DNA from 2 places in the Blastococcus sp. SYSU D00922 genome. Region 2 is predicted to be linked to the other one. Evidence: predicted binding sites of a transcription regulator. Region 2 holds the regulator's gene; the other holds the start of a gene.
What was found. Region 2 encodes LexA, which represses DNA repair genes until DNA is damaged. Its sites were predicted from a motif close to TCGAACANNTGTTCGA; they were not measured.
Positions count from the first base shown of each region.

Region 1: the regulator LexA is predicted to act here: its motif matches at 2,675-2,690, upstream of ACI78T_RS01695 (DUF222 domain-containing protein).

Region 1 covers NZ_JBJGZL010000001.1:319,987-326,427, forward strand. Annotated here, with positions in the region: gene menD (2-succinyl-5-enolpyruvyl-6-hydroxy-3-cyclohexene-1-carboxylic-acid synthase) at 1-456, shown strand, start outside; gene ACI78T_RS01685 (isochorismate synthase) at 453-1,703, opposite strand; gene ACI78T_RS01690 (demethylmenaquinone methyltransferase) at 1,739-2,476, shown strand; gene ACI78T_RS01695 (DUF222 domain-containing protein) at 2,694-4,199, shown strand; gene ACI78T_RS01700 (VOC family protein) at 4,265-4,606, shown strand; gene ACI78T_RS01705 (hypothetical protein) at 4,654-4,806, shown strand; gene ACI78T_RS01710 (phosphoribosyltransferase) at 4,820-5,479, shown strand; gene ACI78T_RS01715 (geranylgeranyl reductase family protein) at 5,586-6,441, shown strand, end outside.
Region 2 covers NZ_JBJGZL010000015.1:43,918-50,358, forward strand. Annotated here, with positions in the region: gene hflX (GTPase HflX) at 1-554, shown strand, start outside; gene ACI78T_RS18045 (phosphatase PAP2 family protein) at 616-1,335, shown strand; gene ACI78T_RS18050 (hypothetical protein) at 1,340-2,356, shown strand; gene lexA (transcriptional repressor LexA) at 2,436-3,188, opposite strand; gene ACI78T_RS18060 (LysM peptidoglycan-binding domain-containing protein) at 3,396-3,980, shown strand; gene ACI78T_RS18065 (hypothetical protein) at 4,187-5,059, shown strand; gene nrdR (transcriptional regulator NrdR) at 5,529-6,029, shown strand; gene ACI78T_RS18075 (vitamin B12-dependent ribonucleotide reductase) at 6,152-6,441, shown strand, end outside.

The sequences.
Region 1 (6,441 bases), on a different contig from region 2:
GTGCTCGCCAACCGGGGCGTCGCCGGCATCGACGGGACCGTCTCGACGGCCGTGGGTGCCGCCACGGTCCACGGCGGTCCGGCGTTCGCGCTGATGGGCGACCTGACGTTCCTGCACGACCTGACGGGGCTGCTGCTCGGCGAGGGCGAGCCCGCGCCGGACCTGACGGTCGTCGTCCCGGACAACGACGGCGGCGGGATCTTCGCCCAGCTCGAGCCGGGGCAGGACCGGCACGCGCGCGACTACCGCCGCGTGTTCGGCACGCCGCACGGGCGCGACCTGGTGGCGGTGGCGCAGTCGCTGGGCTGGGCGGCGACGCGCATCTCCTCGCCGTCGGAGCTGCCCGGTGCGCTGGGCCTGGGCGGTCCGAGGGTCGTCGTCGTCCGGACCGACCAGCGGGCCGAGGCCGCGCTCGCCGTCGAGCTGCGCGCCGCTGCGGCGGCCGCGCTCGCCTAGCCCTCGAGAGCCGCCTGGAACGCGGCGAACTTCGACTGCGTCTCGGCCAGCTCCGCGGCCGGGTCGGAACCGGCCACGATGCCGCAGCCGGCGAACAGCCGGGCGCTGTCGTCGCCGACCAGCTCTGCGCAGCGCAGGGCCAGGCCGAACTCGCCGTCACCGCGGGCGTCGAGCCAGCCGACCGGCCCCGCGTAGCGGCCGCGGTCCATGCCCTCGAGTTCCGCGATGACCGCGACGGCGTCCGGGGTGGGGGTGCCACCGACGGCGGCGGTCGGGTGCACCGCACCGATGAGCTCGAGCAGCCCGGCCCGGCCGCGCTGCCTGCCGGTGACGTCGCTGGCGAGGTGCCGCACGTTGGCCAGGGTGAGCAGCTGTGGCTCCGCGGGTGCGTCGAGCGCGGAGCAGTGGGGCTCCAGCGCCCGGACGAGCGAGTCGACGGCCAGCGCGTGCTCGGCCCGGTCCTTGGCCGAGCCGATGAGGGCGGCGGCCAGCCGCTCGTCGTCCGCGCCGGCGCCGCGCGGAGCCGTGCCGGCGAGGACGCGCGCCGACAGCTCGCGGCCGGTCCGCCGGAGCAGGAGCTCGGGGGTGGCGCCCAGGAGCCCGTCGACGGAGAACGTCCAGCAGTCGGGGAAGCGCTCGGCCAGCCGGCGCAGCAGCCGCCGCGGGTCGAGTGGGACGTCGGCGGAGACGAGCAGGTCGCGGGCGAGCACGACCTTCTGCAGCTCGCCGGCGTCGATGCGCTTCACGGCGGTGGCGACGGCGGCGCACCAGCTCGCGGGGTCCATCGCCCCGTCGGCGTAGCGCAGTCGCGGTGCCGGTCCGTCGTCGGTGCGCGCGGGGAGGAGGACGTCGCGCGGGTCGACGTCGCCGACCGTCGTCAGCCAGGCGACGCCGTCCCGCCGTCCGAGCACCACCTCGGGGACGAGGAAGACCGACGTCCCGGCGACCGGGTCGAAGGCGATGCTGGCGAACAGGACCGGTCCCGAGCCGGGGACGGTCAGCTCGTCGTCGGTGTCGAGGCCGGCGGTGAAGGCCGCCCACCAGCCGGCCGCCTCCTCGAGCGCGCGCGGCCCGCTGACCTCCAGCCGGGCGGCCTCGCCCCAGCCGACCAGGCCCTCGCTGCGGCGCACCCAGGAGAGCGCGCCCTCTGCCGGGAGCCGGTCCAGCAGCTCGCCGACGGCCTCCGTGCAGACGGTCGTGACGGTGCGCGCGGCCGCTGCCGGGGAGGTCAGAGCCGCTGCCGTCACGACCCCAGCGTAGGCAGCCCGGTAGCGTCGGTGCCGTGGGAGACCGGCGAGACAGCGCACACACCGCCGGCGTGAGGGCGGGGCTGGACAAGCGGCCGGCCGACGTCGCGGCGATGTTCGACCGGGTCGCCAAGCGCTACGACGTCACCAACACGGTCCTCTCGGGCGGCCTGGACGCCTCCTGGCGGCGAGCCACGCGCGAGGCGCTGGGCGCGCGGCCGGGGCAGACGGTCCTCGACGTCGCTGCCGGGACGGCGGTGTCCACGGTCGAGCTGGCTGCGGGCGGCGTGACGGCGATCGCCTGCGACTTCTCCCAGGGCATGCTGCGCGCGGGTGCGGCGCGACCGGTGCCCAAGGTGGCCGGCGACGCGATGGCGCTGCCGCTGGCCGACGAGAGCGTGGACGGCGTCGTCATCTCCTTCGGCCTGCGCAACGTGGCCGACCCGTCAGCGGCGCTGCGCGAGTTCCACCGGGTCACCCGGCCGGGCGGGACGCTGGTGATCTGCGAGTTCTCCTCGCCGACGTGGACGCCGTTCCGCACCGTGTACACCGAGTACCTCATGAAGGCGTTGCCGCGGATCGCCCGCGCGGTGTCGAGCAACCCGGAGGCCTACGTCTACCTCGCCGAGTCGATCCGCGCCTGGCCGGACCAGGCCGCTCTCGCGGCGAGGGTGCAGGAGGCCGGCTGGGACGACGTCGCGTGGCACAACCTCACCGGCGGCATCGTCGCCCTCCACCGCGCTCGGCGGTCAGAAAGCTCGCGCGCGTCCTGACCGTCGCCTCCTCGCGAGGACGACGAGCAGTTCCGCCACGCTCCAGCCGACCAGGACGACGAGCGCCACGACCCACCGGTCCAGCACCGCGGCCGTGACGGCGCCGGTCGTCCCCCGCCAGGCCGAGCAGTAGCTCGGGCCCGTGGATCGGTCGGGTCGTCACTCCGCCATCCTGCAGCACTCAGGAATTGTCGTATCCCGAACGTATGTTCGACCCGTGGTCGTCGCGCAGCCCTACCGCAGCCCCGTAGAGGGGCTGCTGCTCGACTGGGCGTTGGAGCGTGACGTCACGATCGAGCGGTTGCCCGTCGAGGCGATGACGGCGGGGCAGCTCGCCGCCGAGCTCCAGCGGCTGCAGGCCCGCAAGGCGATGGATGCCGCCTACGAGGCGGAACTGATCATGGCGCTCGCGGCCGATCGGCCCGACACCGACGACCCGCCACCGGGGCACCCCGGCGCGCGGCGCCGGGGCCCCGGGTCGCCGGTGCCCGGGACGAGCGAGTTCCTGCCCGACGAGCTGGCCCTGGTCCTGAACTGCTCACGCGTCTTCGCGGCCGGCGTGCTGTCCGATGCCTGGGTGCTGACGGGGCGGATGCCGGCGGTGCAGGCAGCGTGCGCCGCGGGCGAGCTGGACTGGTGGCGGGCGCGGGTCTTCGCGGACGTGCTGGGAACCGCCTCCGACGAGGTGATCGCCGCCGTCGTCCCCGCCGTGCTGCCGGAGGCGGCCGGCCTCTCGTCGGGGCGGCTGCGCCGCCGGCTGATCGCCGCGGCGGTCGCCGCGGACGAGGAGTTCGCCGAGAGACGACGGATCGAGGCCGAACGACGCGCGGAGGTACGGGTCCGGCCGACCCAGGACGGGATGTCGGTGCTGTCGAGCGAGCTGCCCTCTCCGATCGGCGCGGCGATGTGGTCGGCGATCGACGCGGCAGCGCAGCTCGCGCGCACCGCGGGGGACGACCGGCCGATCGGGCTGCTCCGGGCCGAGGCGCACGCGGCGATGGTGCTGAACCCCGGCGGCTCGCCGTCCGGCCCCGGCTTCACGGCGCAGGTCACGGTGCTGGCGCCGTTGGCGGCGTTGCACCCCCGCGGCAAGGCCGACCTCGGCGTCGATTCGGGCCCGGCCGCGGCAGGCGTGCCCATCACCGCCGCGCACCTGCGCGAGCTGATGACCCAGCTGGGTGCGCTCGGCGTGCAGACACCACCCGGCGGCAGTCTCGAGGTCGCGTTCACGGGCCACGACGGCGCGCTGCTGGCGACGGCGACCGCCGGTGGGCTCGCGCGGCTGGCGGCACGAGGCTGCCCGACGCACGGTCGGGACGTCACCTGCGCCTGCCCCGTTCTCGCGGCGCCGCCCGCGGTCGAGAGGTACGAGCCGACCGCAACGCAGGTGCGGTTCCTCAGGCTGCGGGACCGCACCTGCCGGCATCCCGGCTGCTCCCAGCCCGCCGGGCGCACGGACGCCGACCACGTCGTGGCCTACGACTGCGGTGGACGGACCGGGTGCGAGAACCTCTGCTGCCTGTGCCGGACGCACCACCGGCTGAAGACCTTCGCCCGGAACTGGCGCTTCGAGCTCTCGCCCGACGGGACCCTCCGGGTCACCACCCCGAGCGGCGTCACCCGGTGCACCCGGCCGCCGGGCCTACGCCACCCCGTGGAGCAACGAGCCCTGCCGGCACCCCCGCCACCTCCGCGCCCACGCGAGGAACCGCCGCCCTTCTGACGAAGGGCACCTCGGCGGTAGGCCGGCCGCTTCCCGGCCGACGTCGGCGTCGCTAGCGTCCAGGCGTGGCCGTCGACCTCTTCGCGGGCCTGCCCGTCACCGACTACGAGCTGTCGCTGACCTGGTACGAGCGGCTGCTGGGCGCCCCGGCGTTCTTCCCCAACGACGTCGAGGCGGTCTGGGAGATCGGCGAGCACCGGTACCTGTACATCGACGTGCGACCCGAGCACGCCGGCCACGCGATGCACACGCTCTTCGTCGACGACCTGGACGCCTGGGTGAGCCGCATCGCCGACCAGGGGATCTCGCCGGCGGAGCAGGAAACCTATGAGAACGGCGTGCGGAAGGTGACCTACCGGGATCCCGACGGCAATGAGATCGGATTGGGCGGCGGCCCGGCGCAGTGAGCTCGCCCGGGGTTCCGGTGCGGCACCTGCGGTCCTAGCGTCGGTCCATGACGACCCCGCCGCCTCCGTCGCCGCAGCCACCGGGTCCCTCGCCGTCGCCGACCGACCCGATCCCGCCGCCGATGCCCGCGCCGTACCCGACACCCGACCCCACCGACCCGTCGGCGCCCCCGCCCGCGCCGATGCCCGAGCCGCTGTAGGACCGGGGCTCCGGTGAGCCGCCGCCCGTTCGCCGACCGCCGCGCCGCGGGACGGGCGCTCGGCGAGCACCTGGCCCGCCGGTCCCTCCCCGCTCCGCTCGTGCTCGGCCTGCCGCGCGGCGGGGTGGTCGTCGCCGCGGAGGTGGCCGCGGCGCTGGCCGCACCGCTCGACGTCCTCGTCGTCCGCAAGCTCGGCCTGCCCGCCCAGCCCGAGCTGGCCATGGGCGCGATCGCCGCCCTCGGCGATGCGGTGGAGACCGTGCGGGTCGAGTCCGTTCTCGCCGCCGCCGGCGTGGGCAGCGCCGCGTTCGACGAGGTGGGGCGGCGGGAGCTCGTGGAGCTGCGGCGGCGGGAGGCCGCCTACCGGGAGGGCCGGCCACCGCCGCCCGTGGCCGGCCGCGCCGTGGTCCTCGTCGACGACGGGTTGGCCACCGGCGCCACCATGCACGCCGCCGTCGTCGCGGCCAGGTCCGCTGGTCCCGCGTCGATCACCGTCGCCGTTCCGGTCGGCTCGCCACGTGCCTGCGACGCCCTCGAACCGTTCGTCGACGACCTGGTCTGCCTGCTGGCCCCGCCGTCCTTCCGGGCCGTCGGGCAGGCGTACGGCGACTTCGGCCAGACCACCGACGAGGAGGTCCGGGACGCGCTCCACGGCGCCGCGCACGGGCTGTGACCGATCGCACCGCCAGGGGGTGCTGTCAGGTTGCTCACATCGCGGCCTAGACTCGGAACGACCGACTTTGTGAACCAATTCACAAGCTCGACCGAGGAGGCGCAGCGTGCCCGGCACGACCGCAGCACCGCTCGACGCGGACGCCCGCGCCGACGTGGTGGTGGTCGGTGCCGGTCCTGCTGGATCCAGCGCCGCGTGGTGGCTGGCGCGGGCCGGGCTCGACGTCGTCGTCCTGGAGAAGGCCGCCTTCCCCCGCGAGAAGGTCTGCGGCGACGGCCTGACCCCGCGCGGGGTCAAGGCTCTGGACGACATGGGCGTCGACACCTCGGGCTGGGTCCGGCACAAGGGGCTCCGGGTCGCCGGCGGGGGCCAGGTCGTCGAGGTCGACTGGCCGCGGCTGGCGAACTGGCCGGGCCACAGCCTGGTGTGCCGGCGCAGCGAGCTCGACGCCCGCCTCGCCGCGCACGCGCAGGCCGCCGGCGCCCGGCTGCACACCGAGGTCACCGTCACCGACCCGCTGCTGGACGAGGCCGGGCGGGTCGCCGGCGTCCGCTACACCGCCGGTCCCGGCAAGGAGCCGGGCGAGATCCGCTCGCGCCTGGTGGTCTCGGCCGAGGGGCTCTCCGGACGGCTCGCCAAGAGCCTGGGGCTGGCCCGCCGCGAGGACCGGCCGCTCGGCGTCGCCGTCCGCCGGTACGTGAGCAGCCCGCGCACCTCGGACGACTACCTCGACATCTCCTTCGACCTCGCGCCGGAGGGCCCCACCTCGGAGTCGATGCCCGGCTACGGCTGGATCTTCGGGATGGGCGACGGCACCGCCAACGTCGGCTTCGGCCTGCTCGACACCCGGCGCTCCGACGGCAGCCACCACCGCGAGGTCCTCCGCCGGTGGCTGGACACCTTCCCCGCCGCGGACCAGCTGGGGGAGGAGCACGCGGTCACGCCGCTGCGCGGGGCCGGGC
Region 2 (6,441 bases):
TCCGGCGCGCCGAGACGCCCGAGGGACGCGAGTACACGCTGACCGACACCGTCGGTTTCGTGCGGCACCTGCCGCACCAGCTCGTCGACGCCTTCCGGTCGACGCTGGAGGAGGTCGCCGCCGCCGATCTGCTGCTGCACGTCGTCGACGGCTCCGACCCGGACCCGCTCGGCCAGATCAACGCGGTGCACGTCGTGCTCCAGGACATCGACGCCTCGTCGGTGCCCGAGGTGATCGTCGTGAACAAGGTCGACGCGATGGACGAGGAAGCCATCCTGACGCTGCGTCGTGCCCTGCCGGGTGCGGTGTGGGTCTCGGCCCGCACGGGCACCGGGATCGAGCAGCTCCGGGAGCTCGTCGCCGCCCGGCTGCCGCATCCCGACATCGACGTCGAGGTGCTGGTGCCCTACGACCGGGGTGACCTGGTCGCGCGGGTGCACCGCGACGGCGAGGTGCTCACCGAGCGGCACGAGGACGGCGGCACCCGGCTGACCGCACGGGTTGACGGTGGCCTGGCCGCCCTGCTCGAGCAGTTCGCCGCCCCCGTCGCCTGACTTCCCGGGGCGTCCACCTCGGTTGGATCACGGTCCGGTCACGGGCCGGTACGGTGACGGGGTGACCAGCGGCGCGGTGCGGGACGCCGGCGCGCCCGAGCGCACCCGCGCCGTCTCGATCGGGCGGCCGCCGTGGTGGCTGATGATCGGCGCGCTCCTGGTGGGCGCGCTGATCACGGCGGACCTGCTCACCGGCGGCGCGCTCGAGCGGGCAGACCTGCGCGTCTCCCACGTGGTCCGCGGGTGGGGGCTGCGCGACTCGGCCGGCTACCCCTTCGTCTGGGCGGTGACGCAGCTCGGCGGGCGGGCCACCATCCTCGGGGTGCTGGCGGTCCTCGTCGGCTACCTCGGCTGGCGGTACCGCACGTGGCTGCCGCTGCTCCGGGTGCTGCTGGCCCTCGGGACGCTGACCCTCGGCGTCTACGCGGTCAAGCACGGCACCGGGCGCACCGCTCCCGGGCACCCGGACGAGGTCTTCTTCCACCTCGACGGCGCCTCGTTCCCGTCCGGGCACGTGGCCAACGCGGTCATCATGTGGGGCGTCGCGCGCTGGCTGGCGGTGGAGTACGACCTGCCCGCGCGCGTGCAGCGGGCCTTCTGGTGGCTGAGCATCGCCGGGCCCGTGGCGACCGGCCTGGCGATGGTGTCGCTGGACTTCCACTGGATCACCGACGCCGTCGTCGGCGGAGCCGTGGGGATCGTGCTGTTGGGCGTGGTTCACCGACTGGATGCAATCGTTCTGTCACGCTGGGTACGTGCCCGAGGCCGGCAGACCGCGTAGCGGCGTGCGGGGACGGCTGCTGGCCGCCGGGGGCCTCCTCGGCGCCGGCCTCGTCCTCGGCTCCGCCCTGCCCGCTCACGGCGAGGACGCCGTCGCGCCCGCCGCCCTCTGCCAGATCACCGACCCGCGGCTGGCCGAGCTGTCAGGGGTGGTGGCCGTCACCGACGGCGTCCTCGCGATGAACGACGGCGGCGAGGAGCTGGCGGTCCACCTCCTCGACGCCGGCTGCCAGGTGGTCGACTCCCACTCGGCGCCGGTGGACCCCTACGACCCCGAGGACATGGCGGTCGGCGCGGACGGGACCGTCTGGCTGGCCGACACGGGGGACAACAACGCCACCCGCTCGACGGTGGCGCTGCTCGCCCTCCGGCCCGACGGCACGACCGGCGTCTTCCGGCTCACCTATCCCGACGGGCCGCACGACGCCGAGGCGCTCCTGCTCGCCCCGGACGGCACGCCGTACGTGGTGACCAAGGAGGTGCTGGGCGCCAGCGGCGTCTACAGCCCGGCGTCCCCGCTGGTGGACGGCGGGACGGTGGCGCTGGCGAAGGTGGCGGGCGTCAACATGACGCTGACCGGGACTCCCGGTGGTCCGGTGGGGCGTGCGGGACAGCTGCTCGTCACGGGCGGGGCGGTCTCCGCCGACGGGCGCTACCTCGCGCTGCGCACGTACACCGACGCGTACGTCTGGGCCCTGACCGGCAGCGACGTCGTGGGCGCGCTCGCCGCGGCCCCGGTGACCGTGCCGCTGCCGGACTCGCCGCAGGGTGAGGCGATCAGCTTCTCGTTGGACGGCACGAGCCTGCTGGTCGCCAGCGAGGGCTCGCCGAGCGACCTCACGCAGGTCCCGCTGCCGGCGGCGAACCTGCCTGCCGCGGCGCCGCCGGCTCCCGAAGGTCCCGTCCCGAGCTTCACCGACCTGACCAGCTCAGGCCTGTCGCCGTGGACGTCGGCGCTGCTCGCAGCCGGCGTCGCGACCATGGTCGTCTGGATCGGCGGAAAGCTGCGCCGCCGGCCCTGACGCCGTCGCGAGGCCCCGACGAAGGCGAACGGCGGGCCCCACCCGGACTCGGTGGGACCCGCCGTTCGTGCCGCCTGCCTCAGACCCGGCGCAGCACGCTGACCACTCGGCCGAGCACGGTCGCGTCGTCACCCGGGATCGGCTCGTAGGCCGGGTTGTGGGGGAGCAGCCAGACGTGCCCGTCGCGCCGCTTGTAGGTCTTGACGGTGGCCTCGCCGTCGATCATCGCCGCGACGATCTCGCCGTTCTCGGCGGTGGGCTGCTGCCGGACGACGACCCAGTCGCCGTCGCAGATCGCTGCCTCGACCATCGAGTCACCGACCACCTTGAGCATGAACAGGGTGCCCTCGCCGACCAGCTCGCGGGGGAGCGGGAAGACGTCCTCGACGGCCTGCTCGGCGAGCACCGGACCACCGGCCGCGATGCGGCCGACCAGTGGCACGTACATGGGCGCCGGCACCTGCGTGTCCTCGCCCAGCCCGACCTCGGCGGGCGCGGGGACCGTGTGCGGCGAGTCGCCGGGCAGGCGCACGTCGAGCGCCCGGGGACGGTTCGGGTCGCGCCGCAGCCAGCCCTTCTTCTGCAGCACCGACAGCTGGTGCGCGACCGACGAGGCGGACGAGAGGCCCACGGCCTCCCCGATCTCCCGGACCGACGGGGGGTAGCCGCGGCGCTCGATCGAGTCGCGGATGACCTCGAGGACCCGGCGCTGGCGCTGCGTCAGCCCGTCCCCGTCGGCACCCCGGTCGGGGAACGACCGGACCGCGGCCGTCTGCGCGCCCGCATCCCCGGACGCCTTGCGGCCGCCTGAGCTCCCGCTCTTCTCCGCCACGTCGCCTCCTCGTCCGCCGCTCGCGCAGCGCCTGTGTCCGTGGCACGGACGGTAGCGCGTCGGACGTCCTGGATCAAACACATGTTCGAAGCAGATGCCGCGTCGTGTGGCTTTCGTCGGACCCGTCCGGTAGACATCGAACAGTCGTTCGAATCGAACAGGCGTTCGACGAGCAGGTGCCGGTCACGCAGCGAAGGAGGACGGGTCATGGGGAGCGTTCAGCAGGCCGTGCTGGAGTTCGACGAGGAGGTCCAGGCGCCGTGGCGCCCGAGGCTCGTCGTCGTGGGTGCCGACGGGGCGACGGCGCGGCCGCCGCTGGCTCACCCGTCGCGCCGCAGCCCCTCGCGGGTCGGTGTCTGCCGTCCGCCCGTCCAGCCCGCCGCCACTCCGGCGGTTCCCTCGCGCCGTCCGGCCACGCCGCGTCCTGCCGACCGGGCCGTGCCCGCCGGCGCTGCTCCCCGGCGGGTGGCCGGCCCTCGTGCCGATCTCGCGAGGGTGCAGCGCCCCCGGCTCCGCCTGACCCGTCGGGCCCGACGCCTGGCCGTGGTCATGGCGCTGGCGTGCGGTGTCGCCCTGGGGTCGTGGCTCGATCCGCTCGTCGCGGGGAACGACGGCGGTCTGCGGCTGGCAGGGGAGAGCAGCGTCGTCGTGCGGCCCGGCGACACGCTGTGGTCCATCGCCTCGGCGGTGGAGGGCGGTGGTGACGTCCGTGCGCTGGTCGACGAGATCCAGGTGCTCAACCGGCTGCAGGGCTCGGAGCTCGTGCCGGGGCAGACGCTGGTCCTGCCGTGACCACCGGCGCGGCGGGTCCTCGGCGCGTCGGGCCCGCCCGGGGCTCTGATCTGCGCCCGGACGGCCACGAGGCGGCGAGCGTGCCCGTAGCGGCTGAGGGCGCGCTCGCCACGGCAATAGGTCCACAACGTCGGAGCGCGACTTCGTCAACCCTCAGTGCGGGCGTCTTCACACTCTGTGGTCGTTCCACCGCTTACGGTCGTCGCGTGTCAGGCGCCATGGAGAACCGAGCAGCTGTGTTCACCAGTCAACCGCAGGCCGTCGAGGTCTACCAGGCAGGGACCTGGTGGGCCGGCGAGCTGCTCGGCTGGCGGCACGACGCCAACGGTTCGTGCCAGGTGTGGGTCCGGGTCGTCCTCGGCGGTGTCGAGGAGACGGCGTGGACGGACCTGGCCTCCCTCCGCCTCCCGGAGCGCCACCTGTCGGTGGCCGCCGAGCCGGCCGGTCGCAGCGCGTACGGACCCGGCACGCAGGAGATGTCCGTCGCCCGCCACCCCTCGGGGCGTCGCGCGCGGTCGGGCGACGCCGACGGTCCGGCCACCACCGGGCTTCCCACGGTCCGCGACCTCTCCGTGGTGCCGGACCCGCCGGCGTCCGGCGGCCGCCGGACCGCCGACGAGACGGCGCAGTTCGCCTCGGTGGGGCGCCGTCGCGCTCCCGAGACCGCCGAGACCCCCGTGGTGGGGGGCCGGCGGACCGCGGCGGAGACCGCGCAGTTCGCCTCGGTCGGCCGCCGCCGTGCGCCCGAGGACGCTCCGGCCCGACCCGTTCCGCCCGCATCGCCCGGACGTCACCGCGCGCCCGGGGAGCTCGGCCGGCACCGGACTGCGGACACCGGCCTGCTCCCCGCCGTGTCGGAGCCCGGCCCCTCCACGGCACGGGTGTCCAACGGCCCCGTCGCCGGTGCGCCGGCGGTTCCGCGCCCGGCCGTGCGACCGGAGGAGCCCTCCCGCGCCGGCGCGTCCTGGACCGCGCCCGAGGGGCTCGAGCCGGAACTGCTCACGCGTCCGATGCGGCTGAGCGACCACGTGCCGCACGCGCGTCGCCCGCGCGTCGACGGTTCCGTCCGCAGCGTCTGACCTGTCGCACCCCGGGTCGCCGGAGGTAGCCGGGGCCTGCTGTGCGATGCCCGGCGGAATCCTCGTGTCCCGCTCATGCCGTCGCCCGGCGGCGGCCTCGGCCGTGCGCGTCGCGGTCCGGGCACGTGCTCGGCCGACGCCGGGTCGCGGCCGCTGCGGGGCGCTCGGCCGGACTTCCCGGGGGTCCTGCGGTCACCGTCCGGCGCGTCGTCGCGGCGTGTCGTGTGACTCGTGGGGAGCGATGTCCTCCCTGGTGACGGCAGTGTCGGGGCGGAACACGCCGAGGAAACGATCGCTTGCACATCTTGTGTGGACCGGCCTAGGGTTCCCCTACATCTAGTAGTTACAGAGTTGTAAGCCTGTCCACAGGCCGGTCCTCAGGTTCTCCCCGAGGCATCCACGGGATGTCCCCAGGAAGGTCCACAGGAGCGGTCCGGACGGGCCGGGACTCGGGAGGAGGCGAACCGCGATGCGCTGCCCGTTCTGCCACAACGCCGACAGCCGGGTCATCGACTCGCGGGAGGCCGACGAGGGGGCGACCACGCGTCGTCGCCGGTCCTGCCCCAAGTGCGGTCGCCGGTTCACCACGGTCGAGGAGGCCGTGCTCGCCGTCGTCAAGCGCAGCGGCGTCAGCGAGCCGTTCAACCGCTCGAAGGTCGTCGCCGGCGTCCGCCGTGCCTGCCAGGGCCGGCCGGTGGACGAGGACCAGCTCCAGCTGCTGGCCCAGCAGGTCGAGGACGCCATCCGCGCCACCGGTGCCGCGGAGGTCCCCAGCAACGAGGTGGGGCTGGCCATCCTCCGGCCCCTCCGGGAGCTCGACGAGGTCGCCTACCTGCGCTTCGCGAGCGTCTACCGCTCCTTCACCTCGGTCGCCGACTTCGAGAAGGAGATCGCCGAGCTCAAGGCCCGGCAGTCGCCGTCGGCCGAGCAGTCCGGATCCCCGTCCCCGGGTGCCCTCACCGGCGCCTGAGAACTGTCAGCACCACCCGATAGACAGCACTTCGAGCACCTCGATCGCGGCTCTTCCCCAGCCCTCCGATCCGCCCCAGCAAGCCACGCTCAGCACGCCACCACCAGGGAGAGCTCCACACCATGACCGAGACCGACGACCGCTTGGCCGGCACCCGCGCACGGCGCAGCGCCAAGGCGCCCAGCCGCAAGGGCCTGAAGATCAAGCGCGTCTTCACCACTGCCGGTGTGCACCCGTACGACGAGGTGACCTGGGAGCGCCGCGACGTCGTCATGACGAACTGGCGTGACGGTTCGATCAACTTCGAGCAGCGCGGCGTGGAGTTCCCCGCCGAGTGGAGCATCAACGCCACCAACATCGTCACGACGAAGTACTTCCGTGGCGCGGTCGGCAGCCCGCAGCGCGAGAGCAG